One region of the Streptosporangium sp. NPDC000396 genome, then DNA from elsewhere that is predicted to be linked to it. Evidence: riboswitches for the same ligand, from Rfam matches in the RefSeq annotation. Region 1 holds a riboswitch; the other holds the start of a gene.

Region 1 (7,717 bases):
TGCCGCCGGGGACGCGACGAAGTGGCTCTGGCGCGATGTGGCGTTCCGCTCCTCGCAGTTCGCACCCGAGTGGTTCACGACCGTGACCGACCTGCCCAGCCGGACCGTCCTCGCGATCCGCAAGTCGTCCTGAGGTCCTGCCCCGCGACGGCGGGCCCGGTGACGGCGGGCCCGCGTGACGGCGGGCCCGCGTGACGGCGAAGGCGCCCGGCCCCGTACGGCTCCCGCCGCGAGGGCGCGAGCTGTACGGGGCCGGGCGGCCGGTGTGGGAAAGCCCGGAAGCCGACGGGTCAGTTGAACGGGATCCAGGCCTGATCGGCCAGGCTGCCCAGGTCGCTGACCTTGAGCCCGCGGTCGGAGACCGTCCAGAGGCTGTCGCCGATGACGATCGAGCGGCGGATGCTCGGGTCGGAGGGGGCGAAACGGGGGCGGCCGGTGGACACGGAGCCGGGGTGGACGATGGTGCCGGTCCTGGTGACGGCGGAGTCATTGATCGTGAGGACCAGGGCGGTGCCGCTGGTCTGCTCGGTGCCGTCCCAGGTGTTCAGCGGGAGAACCGCCGTTCCCGTCTTGGCCCAGTAGAGGAAGGCGTGCGGATCCCACTCGGCCTCGGAGCCGGAGTCCTTCTGGAACATCTGCGACAGGCGGCGCGGGGCGGCCGGATCGCTGACGTCGAAGAGCGAGACCTGGACGCCGAGCGTACGGCCCTTCTCGCTCGCCTCCTGGCCGACGCCGATCAGCCGCCCGTCGCCCGCCGGGTGCAGGTAGGCGGAGTAGCCGGTGATCTTCAGCTCGCCGGTCTTCCGCGGTGCCGCCGGGTCGCGCAGGTCGAGGACGTAGAGCGGGTCCACCTGCTTGAACGTCACCACGTAGCCGACCGGGCCCATGAACCGGACCGAGTAGATCCGCTCGCCGTTGCCCAGGCCGCCGACCTCGCCGACCTTACCCAGGGTGTCGGACTTGAGCACGTAGACGGCACTGGAACTGCTCTGCCCGGCGGTCGAGGTGGTCGCGATTCGCAGATGCCCCTCGTGCTCCGACAGGGAGTACTGGTTGAGCAGCCGGCCGGGAACCTTCCCGGAGGCGACGTAGCGGGGCGCACCCGCTGCGGTGATGTCGAACCGGTGGATCTCCGTCTCCTCCGGCGGCTCGACCGGCGTCTTCACGGCCTCGGGAGTCGTCTCGGAGGCCGAAGGGGTGGGCTCGGAGCTCGGGGTGGCTGTGACCGTGGGTTCGGAGCTCGGGGTGGCCGAGACCGTGGGCTCGGAACTCGGAGCGACCGGGGAAGAAGGTTCGGAGCTCGAAGAGGGCGGGAGAACAGGGGTGGGAGATGACGAGGGGGCCGGAGGCTCCGTCGGCGTCGGCTCGGTCTGCGGGGCCTGCGGGGTGGCCGGGTCCGCCGGCGCGTCCTCGACGAGGGGCATCGGCTGGGGCCACCACCAGTGCGGGTTACTGGTCACATACAGGCTGGAGCCGGTGCCGTAGACCGTGTCGCCGTCGGCCGCCACGCTGATCGGAGCGGTTTCGGTGAGCCCCTGGGACAGGTCGAGGCTGTGCACGGTCAGCATCGACGTGCCGGTGTACTCCGTGGGGTGGCTGATCTGCTCGCACTTGACCGTGCCGTTCGTGGTCACGCCCTTGGCGTCGGTCGTCTCGAACTTCGGCAGCCATGCCTCGATCGGGGCCTTGTTGACGACGTCCTTGTTCCGCTTGGTCCGCTCGCCGTCCGTGAGGTCGGGGCGGGTGTCCGGGAACTCGATCTCGGGCTGGCTGCGGACCACGATCCGCACCGTCGAGCCGATCATCCTGGCGTCGACATGGGAACCGTTCGGCGTGAGCGAGCCGAGCACCTTCGGTTCTCCGGACAGGTCGACGAGAACGTAGCGCGGTCCCGGGCTCGCCGCCCGCTTGGCCACCGCGCCGAAGGGGATGATCCCGCCGCCGGAGAACAGCACCAGCGCGCGGTCCCCGCTGATCAGCAGGTCGGCAGGAGCCCACGCCTGCTCGGGGTCCACCAGCTTGAGCGTGCCGGTGACCTTCCTGGTCGCGGTGTCCACCACCCGCAGCACGCCACGGGTGACGGTGATCACCCGGTTGCCGTCGGTCTTCACCAGATCCGGCTCGTCCACCCCGGCCTCGTGCACGTTCGTGGTCGAATGCTCGGGTGGGGCCACCTTGCCGCTGGCCGTGCTGTCCTCCACGGCGACTTCCGCGCGCCCCCTCGCGAACATGATCTGCGGGCCGCCGAGGCCCCACGGCCCGACGCTCTTGGCCGTCGCCGCCCGCAGTCCGGCCAGCATGTCGTCACAGCTGTTGTAGGAGACCAGCTTGACGTTCCCCAGATCGACCGGCGCCGAACCGTTCCCGTCGAGCGCGGTCTTTGTCGAGCTGCATGCTGTGGCGAGCAGGGCGGTGGCGAGGGCGACGGCGCCGGCCCTGCGGATCGATGTCCTCATGCCACCTACCACGGATGGAAATCGTGCCTGGTTCACCCCGTTACCGACTGGTAGCCACAGGAGGTCACCCCAGAATATTCTTCGAGCATGGCTGTCACTCTTGGAGCTACCCGGACACTTGACCCGAGCATGGTCGAACGCATCGTCCGGCAGGTGACCTCCAGCGGCAAGACGCAGGCGATCACCGCGCCGTTCACCGGTGAGACCCTCGCCGAGCTGCCCGTCTCCACCGCCGACGACGTCCGCGCCGCTCATGCCAAGGCCCGCCAGGCCCGTCAGGCGTGGGCCGCGCTGCCCGTGCGCGAACGGATCATGCCCTTCCTCCGCCTGCACGATGCCATCCTCGACCGGCGCGAGGAGATCCTCGACGTGGTCCAGTGGGAGACCGGCAAAGCTCGCAGGCACGCCTTGGAGGAGGTCCTCGACGTCGCGGGCTGCACGCTCTACTACGTACGGCGAGCACCCGGCCTCCTCGCGCCCAAGCGCCGCGCGGGCATCTTCCCCGTCGCGACGAAGACGATCGAGATGCGCCAGCCCAAGGGAACCGTGGCGTTGATCTCCCCGTGGAACTACCCGCTCTCACTCGGCGTCACCGACGTCGTTCCGGCCCTGCTCGCGGGCAACGCCGTCGTTCACAAGCCCGACACCCAGACCGCGCTGTCCACGCTGTGGACGATCGACCTGCTGGTCTCGCTCGGGATGCCGAGGGAGATCTGGCAGGTCGTCCTCGGTGACCCCGCCGAGGTCGGCGACCCGCTCATCGACGGCGCCGACTACGTGGCGTTCACCGGCTCGACCCGGGGCGGCCGGAAGATCGCCGAGGAGGCGGCCAAACGGCTGATCGGCTGTTCGCTGGAGCTCGGTGGCAAGAACCCGATGGTCGTGCTCGACGACGCCGACCTGGACATGGCCGCCCAGGGCGCGATCCGCGCCTGCTTCACCAACGCCGGGCAGCTGTGCATCTCCATCGAGCGGCTCTACGTCCACGACGCCGTGCACGACGCGTTCGTGGAGAAGTTCGTCCGTCAGGCGAGGAACATGAAGCTCGGCTCGGGGCTCGACTGGAACGTGCAGATGGGCTCGCTCACCTCCCAGCGCCAGCTCGACGCGGTCAGCGCTCACGTGAACGACGCCGTCGCGAAGGGGGCCGAGGTCCTCAGCGGAGGGAAGGCCCGCCCCGACGTCGGCCCGCTGTTCTACGAGCCCACGATCCTGGCGGGCGTCGACGAGAGCATGAACCTGTGCCGTGACGAGACCTTCGGCCCGGTCGTCTCGATCTACCGTTTCCACGACGAGGACGAGGTGGTCGAGAAGGCCAACGACACCGCCTACGGTCTCAACGCCTCCGTCTGGACCCGGAACCTGGCCCGGGGCCGCGCGCTGGCCTCCCGGATCAAGGCCGGAACCGTCAACATCAACGAGGGGTACGGCTCGGCCTACGCCTCCTACGACGCGCCCATGGGCGGGATGAAGGCCTCCGGCCTGGGCCGCCGCCATGGGGCCGAGGGCCTGCTGAAGTACACCGAGGTGCAGACGATCTCCAGCCAGGCTTCCTGGATGGGCTTCGAGCCGATCCTCGGCATGACCTACGACAAGTACGCCGACACTCTGGCGGGCTTGCTCAAGACCATGAAGAGGTTCCACCTCAAGTAAGACCCGCGGCAGGTGAGGCCCGCGACGGTCACGCACTCGGCCGTTGACCGTCGCGGCAGCCGGGGGACGGCCGTGTCCAGTTGGGTCCGGTGGGGTCCGGTGGGGTCCGGCTGTGTTTGGTGGGGTCCGGTCATCGCCCGAAGGGAATCGTGGATGTTCGACTATGACGTGCTGGTGATCGGGTCCGGGTTCGGCGGGAGCGTCTCGGCGCTGCGGCTGACCGAGAAGGGCTACAAGGTCGCCGTGCTGGAGGCCGGAAGGCGCTTCGACGAGAGCACGCTGCCCAAGAACTCCTGGAGGGTCCGCGACTTCCTGTGGGCGCCGGGGCTCGGGCTGAAGGGCATCCAGCGCATCCACGTGCTGCGCGGGCAGAAGGGCACCGGCGTCATGGTCCTGGCGGGCGCCGGGGTCGGCGGCGGTTCGCTGGTCTACGCCAACACCCTCTACGAACCCCTCGACCCGTTCTTCCAGGACGCCCAGTGGGCGGGCATCACCGACTGGAAGGCCGAGCTCGGCCCCTACTACGACCAGGCCAAGCGCATGCTGGGCGTGGTGGTCAACCCCACCCTCACCCGCGCCGACGAGATCACGAAGAAGGTCGCGGACCGGATGGGCGTCGGCGGCACCTTCCACCTGGCCCCGGTCGGAGTCTTCTTCGGACAGCCGGGCGTGGAGGTCGACGACCCCTATTTCGGCGGCGCCGGGCCGCGCCGCAGAGGCTGCACCGAGTGCGGCGAGTGCATGACGGGCTGCCGCCACGGCGCCAAGAACATGCTCATCAAGAACTACCTCTACCTGGCCGAGAAGGCCGGGGCGAAGGTCCATCCGGAGACCACCGTCACCTCGGTCCGCCCGGTGAAGGGCGGCTACCGGGTCGAGGTGAGCAAGACGGGGGCGCCCTGGCGGCGCCGTACCCTCACGGCGGAGCAAGTGATCTTCGCGGCCGGCACGTACGGCACGCAGCGCCTGCTGCACCGTCTCAAGGCCGAGGGGGCGCTGCCCCGGCTGTCCGACCGGCTCGGCGCGCTGACCAGGACGAACTCCGAGGCACTGCTCGGGTTCGAGCGGCCGTCGGTCAAGGGGGAGAAGCTCAACCACGGAGTGGCGATCACCTCCTCCATCCACCCCGACGCCTACACCCACATCGAGCCCGTCCGCTACGGCGACGGTTCCAACGCGATGGGCATGCTCCGTTCCCTCCTGATCGACGGCGGCGGGGCGCCGCGCTGGCTCGCGTTTCTCGGTGAGGCCCTGCGCCGGCCCCACCTGGTGCCGAGGCTGTTCGACCATCGCAGGTGGTCCGAGCGCGCGATCATCGCCCTCGTCATGCAGGCCAAGGACAACTCGATCACCCTGTCCGCGCGCAGGGGGCCGCTCGGCTGGAAGCTCCGCTCCAGGCGGGGCCACGGCGAGCCCAACCCCACCTGGCTCCCGGCCGGTCACGAGTTCGTCCGTCACGCCGCCGAGGAGATCGGCGGCATCGCCGGCGGGACCTGGCTCGACCTGTTCGACATCCCCGCCACCGCGCACTTCCTGGGCGGCTGCGTCATCGGCGCCGACCGCGACACCGGGGTGATCGACCCCTACCATCGCGTTCACGGCCACCAGGGCCTGCACATCGTCGACGGCTCGGCGATCTCCGCGAACCCCGGCGTCAACCCCTCCCTCACCATCACCGCCCAGGCCGAACGCGCCATGTCGCTGTGGCCCAACAAGGGAGAGGCCGACCTCCGTCCCGCCCCGGGCTCCCCGTACGTGCGTCTGTCGCCCGTCGCTCCCAAGAACCCGGTCGTGCCCGCCGCCGCCCCCGGCGCCCTCCGCCTGCCCATCGTGGACATCACCTAGAGCACCGGTCTCCTGGCGGGCACCGGCCTCCTGACGGCGGCACTCCACCGGCCGTTTCCCGGTGTCCGGCGGGCCTGCCCGGCGGGTGGGCCCGCCGGATCACAAGGGCACAAGGTGGCGCCCATACCTCAGAGCCGGGGGTTGCGGCAATGGGGTGATCTCGGGTTAACGTCATGAAGACCGAACGCGGGAGCCCGGCGCACCGGGCTGAGAGGGCGGCTGACGCGGCCACCGACCGCTTGAACCTGACCGGGTAATGCCGGCGTAGGGAGCGTTCAATGGTTTCGCCTGCCCGAAAGACCTACCTCATCGGCTCGCGTCCGGACATCCGTGTGCCCATGCGCGAGGTGCCGCTGACAAACGGCTCCGCCGTCGTCCTCTACGACACCTCGGGGCCCTACACCGATCCGGCCTACACGGCCGATCCGAACGAGGGCCTGCCTCCGCTGAGATCGGCGTGGCGCTCCCCCGGCGCGGCGCACCCTTCCGGCATCACGCAACGCGCGCACGCACGGCGCGGCGAGATCACGCCGGAGATGGAGTTCGTCGCGTTACGCGAGGGCGTCACGCCGGAGTTCGTCCGCGACGAGCTGGCCTGTGGCCGGGCGGTCCTGCCCGCCAACGTGAACCATCCGGAAAGCGAGCCGATGATCATCGGCCGGAACTTCCTCGTGAAGATCAACGCCAACATCGGCAACTCGGCCGTCGTCTCCTCGATCGACGAAGAGGTCGAGAAGATGCGCTGGGCCACCCGCTGGGGCGCTGACACGATCATGGATCTGTCGACGGGCTCGCGGATCCACGAGACCCGCGAGTGGATCCTCCGCAACTCTCCCGTGCCGGTCGGCACCGTACCCATCTACCAGGCCCTGGAGAAGGTCGGCGGACGCCCGGAGTCGTTGTCGTGGGAGATCTTCCGCGACACGGTGATCGAACAGTGCGAGCAGGGCGTCGACTACATGACGGTGCACGCGGGCGTGCGGCTGGCGTACGTGCCGCTGACCGCCCGCCGGAAGACCGGGATCGTCTCGCGCGGGGGCTCGATCCTCGCGGCCTGGTGCCTCGCCCACCACACGGAGAACTTCATCTACACGCACTTCCGGGAGCTGTGTGAGATCTTCGCCTCCTACGACGTGACCTTCTCCCTCGGCGACGGCCTGCGGCCCGGTTCCATCTACGACGCCAACGACGAGGCCCAGATGGCGGAGCTGCGGACGCTGGGGGAGCTGACGAAGATCGCCTGGGAGTATGACTGCCAGGTCATGGTCGAAGGACCCGGCCACGTGCCCATGAACAAGATCAAAGAGAACGTCGACCTGCAGATGGAACTCTGCTCCGAGGCGCCGTTCTACACGCTGGGACCGCTGACCACCGACATCGCACCCGGCTACGACCACATCACCTCGGCCATCGGCGCCGCGATGATCGGCTGGTACGGCACCGCGATGCTGTGCTACGTCACCCCGAAGGAACACCTGGGACTGCCCAACCGCGACGACGTGAAGGCGGGTGTGATCGCCTACAAGATCGCGGCACACGCGGCGGATGTGGCCAAGGGGCACCCCGGGGCGCAGGCGTGGGACGACGCGCTGTCCGACGCCCGCTTCGAGTTCCGGTGGGAGGACCAGTTCAATCTCTCCCTCGACCCGGACACCGCGCGTTCCTTCCACGACGAGACCCTCCCCGCCGCCCCGGCGAAGACCGCGCACTTCTGCTCGATGTGCGGGCCGCACTTCTGCTCCATGAAGATCACCCGTGACGTG
Region 2 (7,717 bases), on a different contig from region 1:
GCCGTGGCGCCTGTTCACCACGGTCGAGGTGAACGAGGCCGCGCCGGCCGCGGTCGCGAGCCCGGGGGCCACGACCTCGCAGGCCACGGGCGCGCAGGCGCCGGGTAAGCCCGCGAAGCCGGCCGGCGGCCCGAAGACCCTGGCCACGGGGACGTTCGTCTCGCACGAGCACGACACCAGGGGCAAGGCCGTGGTCCTGAAACTGGCCGACGGAAGCCGGGTGCTCAGGATCGAGAACCTGGACACCTCCGACGGTCCCGACCTGCGGGTGTGGCTGAGCGACCAGCCGGTCAAGGAGGGCAAGGCCGGATGGTTCAACCTGGACGACGGCAAGCACCTCGAACTGGGCGCGCTCAAGGGCAACAAGGGCAACGCGAACTACGCCATCCCCGCCGGAGCCGACCTGGACAGCCTGAAGACCGTCACCATCTGGTGCAGGCGCTTCAGCGTCTCCTTCGGAGCGGCCGCCCTGGCCTGAGACAATGCTCTGCCTATGAGCATTTCTGCGGAACTCCACGCCATCGGCCGTCCCCTTGTCGAGGCGCAGCTCGCCCATCCGACGGTGGCGGGGATCGCGAGGGGAGACCTGGCGGAGCCGGTGTTCCGGTCGTGGCTGGAGCAGGACTACCTGTTCCTCCTCGACTACGTGCGGGTGTTCTCCCGGCTGGCCTGGCAGGCCCCTGACGCTCATCTGGGCGACCTGGTGGACCTGGCCCACGCCACCTTCCACGAGGAGCTCAGCCTGCACCGGTCGCTGTCGGCCGAGTTCGGCGCCGACCTCGACGGAGCGAAGAAAGGGCCGGCCTGCGCGGCCTACACCTCGTTCCTGCTCGACTCCGCGGCGGACTACGCCGACGGCCTGGCGGCGCTCTACCCCTGCATGTGGGGGTATTCGACCCTGGGCCGCATCCTCGCCGAGAACCCGCCCGCCGAGCCGCGCTACCGCGCCTGGGTCGACACCTACGCCCATCCGGGCTTCGCCGAGCTGACCGAGCGCATCGCCGTGATGATCGATGAGGCCGTGCCCGACCTGGACCGGGCCAAGGAGCTGTTCACCCGGGGGATGGCTCACGAGCTCGCCTTCTGGGACGTGCCCTGACCCGGCCCGCGTCACCTTCCGGCCGCCGGCGGAGCGCGACGACCCGGCTTCCGGCGGAAGCACGGCTGCGTCACCGGGGCCGAACCCGCTCACTACCTGGGCGTCACCAGGAATTTCGCCCTTAAAATCGGATCCGGGCTCGAAGACCGGGATACGCCGGTGCCGCGCGCCTCACCGGCGCCCGCGTGCCGGCCTTCACCGCCGGAGGCGTGCCCGCCGTACGGCATGCGGGCCGGAGCGGGGGCCGCCGCGATCGGCACGGAACGGCTGGATCCTCCTTAAGGGGATCTATGCATCCATGTCGGTGAGTTGCGGGCGGTCGAGCCACTTTGCGCCCCATCTGGTGACGGACTTGAAAGAATGAATGACATGACTGTTCCTGAGGTCGAAGTGCAGGCCGTGCCGGACGGCGCGTTCCTGCTTGACGTACGCGAGCACGACGAGTGGCGGGCCGGCCACGCGCCCACGGCCGTCCACATCCCGCTCGGCGAACTGCAGGCCCGGGTCGAAGAGGTGCCCAAGGGCGAGCCCGTATACGTCGTCTGCCGTGTCGGCGGCCGTTCCGCGCACGCCGCGGCCTGGCTCAACCACGTCGGCTGGGACGCGATCAACATCGGTGGCGGCATGCAGTCCTGGCACTTCGCCGGCCGTCCCATGGTCAGCGAGAGCGGCCAGGACCCGTTCGTGGCCTGACCTGACCCCTTGCGGGGATTCGCGGCCTGATTCACCCCCTTGCGCAGAGGGGAATGAATGACATAATTCAGGGCGAATTGTCTACCGCGGGAGCTCGGGCGCAAACCGGGCTGAGAGGGCGGAATCACGCAGAGGGTCGCTTATACCCTCCGGCGCGCCGCCGACCGCATGAACCTGTCCGGGTAATGCCGGCGTAGGGAGCGTTTCATGGCGCATGACGTCATCGATTCCAAGCATGCCGAGGCCCCCCTCACCCTCGACCAGGCTCCGCCGAAGACCCTCGGCATGCTCGACCAGGGCGCGTTCTGGGCCAACCTGGGCGTCAGCCTGCTCGGGTTCTCCTTCGCGCTCTACGTGGTCAACCCGCTGCTCGACGGCAACCCGCTCACCTTCACCGCGGCGCTGACCGCCTCCCTCGTCGGCAGCCTGATCGGCACCGCGATGGTCGGCCTCGCCGCGGTGCCGGGGGCGCAGACCGGCCAGCCCTCGATGGTGCTGCTGCGCGGGCTGTTCGGCGCGAAGCTCTCCTACGTCCCGACCGTGCTCAACATCATCCAGATGATCGGCTGGGGCGCGTTCGAGCTATGGGTCATCGCCATGGGCGCACAGGCGATCTTCGGGTCGTCCATCCCCTACGCGGTCTGGGCGATCGCGGCCGGGGTCCTGACGACCGCGCTGACCATCTATCCCCTGGGCGCGATCAGGCTGATCAGGCGGTTCGTCACGATCGGTGTGATTATCTCGGTGGCCTGGTTCGCGGTGGTCTTCCTCCGCGAGACCCCCGCCCAGACCGGCGGCTCCTGGCACGCCTTCGTGTCGGCCGTGGACTTCGTGATCGCCCTGTCGGTCTCGTGGGTGCCGGTCGCGGCGGACTACGCCAGGCACTCGCGCTCCAGCCGCGCCGCCTTCACCGGTGTCGTCGGCGGCTACACCATCGCCCAGGTGGCGTGCCTGGCCGTCGGCGTCTACGCGGTGGCGCTCGCCGGCCACGAGGTGGTGGACAGCCAGCCGACCGCCGTGTTCGCCCCCTTCGTGGCGGCCCCGCTCGGCGCGCTGTTCTTCGGCATCCTCGTGCTGCGCGAGACCGACCAGTCGTTCGCGAACGTCTATTCCACGGCGATGTCGCTGCAGAACCTGATGCCGCGGGTGGACCGCCGGATCTTCTCCGTGGTCATCGGCGTGCTGGCCACGGGCGTCGCCCTCGTCGTCGATGTCAACTCCTACGGGGCGTTCCTCAGCATCATCGGCGCGGTGTTCGTGCCGATGTTCGGTGTGCTGGCGGTCGACTACTTCCTGCTCGGCCACGGCAGGAACTGGGACACCTCCGAGAACGCGCCCTCCCGGTGGTCCATGGTGATCCCCTGGGTGCTCGGGTTCGTCACGTGGTGGCTGCTCGCCGCGCCGCCGAAGGTGCCGTGGTGGGCGAACTTCTGGAACGGCGTCAGGGAGGCCATCGGCTTCGTCCCGCAGCCGTGGATGAGCGCGGCCGTGGGCGCGTTCCTCGTCTCCGGTCTGATCACGCTCGGCCTCGGCGCGTTCCGCCGCCGCCTGTAGGCGGGGCGGCCACCGTACGGGTCGCGGGCGGTGACCCGCGAGGCTCACGGTGGCCGCTACGAGTCGCGGGCGGTGATCCGCGAGTCTCGCGGGCGGTGGTCATGAAGCCCTGTGGACGGTGGCTAGGAGCCCTGTGGGCGGTGGCTGGGAGCCGCCGGGCGAGTGGCTCCCGCCGCCGCCCTCTCGACGCGCAGCAGCCGCTCCTTGGCGGCGGCGCCTCCCGCGTAGCCGCCGAGGACGTTCTCGCTCTCGACCACCCGGTGGCAGGGCACGATCACGCAGACCGGGTTGCTCCCGAGCGCGTTGCCGACCGCGCGCAGCGCCCTCGGCCGGCCGATCCGCTCGGCGATCTCGCGGTAGGTGGTCACCGTTCCGTACGGCACGGCGAGCATCATGTGCAGCACGGTCCTGGCGAACGGGGTCGCCAGTTGCAGGTCGACCATGGCGGTGAAGGTGCGGAGCCTGCCGGAGAAGTAGGCGTCCAGCTCCCGGCGGACCGGGTCGAGCCGCCGGGCGTCCGGCCCGATGAACGAGCCGATCTCCCTGCTGACGCGCTCGAAGACGACGTTTTCGTTCTCGTAGCTGCACGCCACCACCCCTCGGCTCGTCACCGCGAGGGTCAGGCGTCCCACGGGGGCGTCCAGGGTGCCGAACGCGATGTCGGGGTGGGTTATCCCTATGTAGTCGGGCGAGGTCACCCGTAGCAGTGCGTCGAGGTCGCCGGATGACATGGCCCCACCCTTCCGTGTCCAGGTGTGTGGTGACCGCAGGGTATCGGACGGATCACCCTAACGAGTGTCAGCACATGCGGACGAAAGTGCCAAGATCAGGCTGGTTAACGCGGCACTATGGATGTGTGGGTGACAACAGGGCCGCCAGTGACGACGGCATCGGTCGCGCGGTCGTCGCCAGCGCGCCCAACGCGATCGTCGCCCTTGACCGGGACCAGACGGTTCTCACGTGGAATCCCGCCGCCGAGCGGCTGTTCGGCTGGTCCGCCACCGAACTGCTCGGCCGCCGTGCTCCGATGGTTCCCGAGGAGCTGATGGCCGAGCACAACGCGGTCCTGGAACGGGTCCGCACCGGTGGCCAGGTCTCGCTGCGGACCAGGCGGTTCCGGCGGGACGGCAGCCTGCTCGACGTGCGGGTGGACACCAGCGCGCTGCGGTCCGCGGCGGGAGCCCTGCTCGGCTACGTCAGCGTCTACCACCTGGCCCAGGACGATGAGACCGCCCACGACCGGGTCGCCCGCCGGGCGCAGCTCGTCCGCAGGCTCACCGACGTGGTCGCCGATATCAACGCCGAGCGGGAGCTGCCCGCCGTGCTCGACCGGATCGCGGCCAGCCTCGCCGAGCTCACGGGAGCGGACGCGGGCGGGTTCGTGCTCATCGAGGGCGACCGGGTCCGCCTCGTGGCCAGCCACAAACTTCCCGACTCGCTGCGCGACTCCACCGCCGACCTGCGCACCAGCCTGGTCGGCAAGCTGCTGCGCACCGGCAGGACCGTGATGCTGGAGACCGGCGACCAGGCCCGGCTGGACGAGCTGATCTGGTCGCAGCTGCCGGGCCTGCACACCATCGCGCTCGGTGTCGCGGCGGTGGGCGGCCGGCCGTACGGTGCGCTGTACGCCCTGTTCGCCAAGCGCAAGGCCGGTCACGTGGAGCTGGAACTGCTCGAACTGCTCGCCGGGCACGCCGGGATCGCCGTCGGCAACGCCATGGCCTACCAGGAGGCCGTACGGCAGCGCGCCCACGAGAGGGCCGTGTTCGACGCCAGCGCCGACGGCATCGCGGTCCTCGACGATCTGGGCCGGGTCATCCAGTGGAACCCGGCGGCCGCCGAGCTGACCGGTTTCCAGGCGGCCGACGTGATCGGCGGGCCGCCGCCGTTCCCGCTGCCCGAGCCGGGCGACAAGCTCACCCTCCAGCTTCCCTCCGGCGCCTGGCTGGACGTGCTCTGCGCGGAGATCGTGGAGACGGGCGAGATCGTGGTCGACTTCCGTGACGTCACGCGGGCCAAGGAGCTGGAGGAGGCCAAAGACCTCTTTCTCGCCACCACCAGCCATGAGCTGCGCACCCCGATCACGGTGGTCCGCGGTTTCGCCGGCACACTCGACTCGCGCTGGGACAGCATGACCGACGCCGAGCGCCGTGCCGCCGTGCACACCATCGCCGAGCGGGCGCGCTCTCTCGGCCAGCTCATGGACCACCTGCTGCTGGGCTCTCGCGCCGGGGCGGGTGAGCTGACGCTGAAGATCGAGGGTTTCGACCTCGCGGAGCTGCTCAGGGCCGCCACGCTGGGCCTGCCGGTTCTGTCGGACCTGCACCGGGTCGAGGTGAGCGTTCCCGCCGGCCTCCCCCTGGTCTCCGGCGACGCGCTCGCCACCGACATCGTGCTCGGCCAGCTTCTGGAGAACGCTTTCAAATATTCGCCGGATGGTGGCCTGATCAGGGTTGAAGCCTGGGTGGACAACGGCTGGGTGGTGGTGGTCGTGGACGACGAGGGCGTGGGCATCGCTCCGGCCAGCCGCGAACGCATTTTCGAACGCTTCGTCCAGGTGGACAGCGGTGACCGCCGCAGGTTCGGAGGAGTCGGCCTTGGCCTCTACATCGTGCGCAGCCTGGCTCGCGCCCAGGGGGGCGAGGTGACGGCGCATTCCCGCCCGGGAGGCGGGACCCGGATGCGGCTCGCCCTGCGCATTGCCGACACGCCAGGCGCCCTTACCTCATAGACACGCCGATCCGGTAACAACCCGGTAACGGAAATGCTGATCTATTGTCGAATGTGCACAACCTGTAATTGGGCTCCGGTTTCTAAGACCAAGCAACGGGGCATTTCGGTCGTACTGGGGTGTGTTCCTCAGGGGGAACAGGGATACGGGGAGGTGAGTGCGTCGAGCGTCGTTTTGTTGCCGTATGCACCGTCCAGCGTCGCCGTCGCACGCCAACGCCTCTGCTCTGACCTGCAGGAATGGGGGGTCTACGAGACCGCGATAGATGATGCGGTCCTCGTGGTGAGCGAGCTGCTGAGCAATGCGCTCCGGCACGCGCATCCGTTACCGTCGGGTCAGGTCAGGGTGGCTTGGCGCTGGATTGACGGACACGTTGAGGTTGCAGTGAGTGACGGCGGTGCCGCCACAGAGCCGCGCGCCGGACGGCCCACGCTCTCATCCCTGGGAGGCCGGGGGCTTGGCATCGTTGAATATCTGGCCACCAAATGGGGGGTCAGGCACGACGGCGAGATCACCACGGTCTGGGCGGTGGTCACGACTGTCGACACCGTAAGTAACGACCAGGTTTCCGTCCCCGAACCCGCCCTGCGGGAATGCGGATAGAAGGCCGTCCCGCCTCACCACGGTGAGGCGGGACGGCCTTCGTCCGGATCAGTGCCCGGTGAGGGCCGGGCGGTACAGCACCGCCCTTTCCGCGGCCGTCCACGCCGTGGTGACCAGCAGGTAGAGCCCCGCCGCGAGCGGCAGTACGGCCGCGACCAGCAGCGTCCCGAACGGCAGCAGCGGCATCACGTTGCGGAGCATCTCCGGCTGGACCTGATCGCCCATCGTGCGCCGCGCCCGCCGCGATGTGACCAACGCCACGGCGAACAGCAGGAGAAAGAGCCCGGCGAAGACCAGCGTGGGGCCGCTGAGCAGGCCGAAGCCCGCCACCGTGCTCGCGAACTGCTGCCCCAGCGGCACCCCGAACATGCCATGGGTGAGGAGCGCGTTCGCGTGCCCGGCGATCGTCGAGGAGGCGAAGGCCTGATACATCACCATGAAGAACGGCATCTGGGCCATTCCGGGAAGGCAGCCGGCCGTCAGTGAGGTTTTCTCACGGGCGTAGAGCGCGCCCAGCTCTCGCCGGAGCCGCTCGGGGTCGCGGCCGTGCCGCTTCTTCAGCGCCTGGACCTTCGGCGCCAGCAGTGCCTGCGCCCGCGCACCCCTGGCCTGCATGACGCTGAGCGGGAGCAGCAGGAGCCGCACGCCGAGTGTGAACAGGATGATCGCCAGCGCGGTGGAGTTCAGCGGCTGGGCGAGCGCGGCGATGAGATCGGCGGTGAACTCGATGACGGGGTCGAACATGGGGGCCCTTCTGAGCGGGATGGATTCAGCACAGAAGGCGCCCGCGATCGGGACGTGTCTACGCGGGCGCCGGGCCCGCGGACGGTGCTCTCGGCCGGGACCGCCCGGCCGCGTCGGGGTCGCGCTGCCGGACGAACATGGTCCGACCGGCACGCTCCCGCCTGGACAGCGGTGAGTCCTGCCCCGGCTCCGAGGCGACGGGCACCACACGCAGCGCCCAGGCGAGCAGGAGCACGCCCAGGCCGACCACGGCGGTCGCCGTCACGGCGCCGCCGCCGCCGTCGAACATCCAG

What was found. Region 1 has a riboswitch for thiamine pyrophosphate ahead of thiC (phosphomethylpyrimidine synthase ThiC). Riboswitches for the same ligand answer to the same signal wherever they lie in the genome.
Region 2: another riboswitch for thiamine pyrophosphate. It lies ahead of ACFY2X_RS21360 (purine-cytosine permease family protein); the one in region 1 lies ahead of thiC (phosphomethylpyrimidine synthase ThiC).

The regions. Positions count from the first base shown of each region.
Region 1 is NZ_JBIAZA010000032.1:18,088-25,804, reverse strand. It holds gene ACFY2X_RS37480 (arabinofuranosyltransferase) at 1-133, shown strand, start outside; gene ACFY2X_RS37475 (beta-propeller domain-containing protein) at 291-2,456, opposite strand; gene ACFY2X_RS37470 (succinic semialdehyde dehydrogenase) at 2,544-4,109, shown strand; gene ACFY2X_RS37465 (GMC oxidoreductase) at 4,263-5,954, shown strand; TPP riboswitch at 6,131-6,244, shown strand; gene thiC (phosphomethylpyrimidine synthase ThiC) at 6,233-7,717, shown strand, end outside.
Region 2 is NZ_JBIAZA010000012.1:216,395-224,111, reverse strand. It holds gene ACFY2X_RS21375 (DM13 domain-containing protein) at 1-478, shown strand, start outside; gene ACFY2X_RS21370 (TenA family protein) at 494-1,099, shown strand; gene ACFY2X_RS21365 (rhodanese-like domain-containing protein) at 1,460-1,792, shown strand; TPP riboswitch at 1,869-2,010, shown strand; gene ACFY2X_RS21360 (purine-cytosine permease family protein) at 2,000-3,346, shown strand; gene ACFY2X_RS21355 (methylated-DNA--[protein]-cysteine S-methyltransferase) at 3,469-4,077, opposite strand; gene ACFY2X_RS21350 (PAS domain S-box protein) at 4,152-6,077, shown strand; gene ACFY2X_RS21345 (ATP-binding protein) at 6,231-6,680, shown strand; gene ACFY2X_RS21340 (YidC/Oxa1 family membrane protein insertase) at 6,729-7,424, opposite strand; gene ACFY2X_RS21335 (DUF6412 domain-containing protein) at 7,483-7,717, opposite strand, start outside.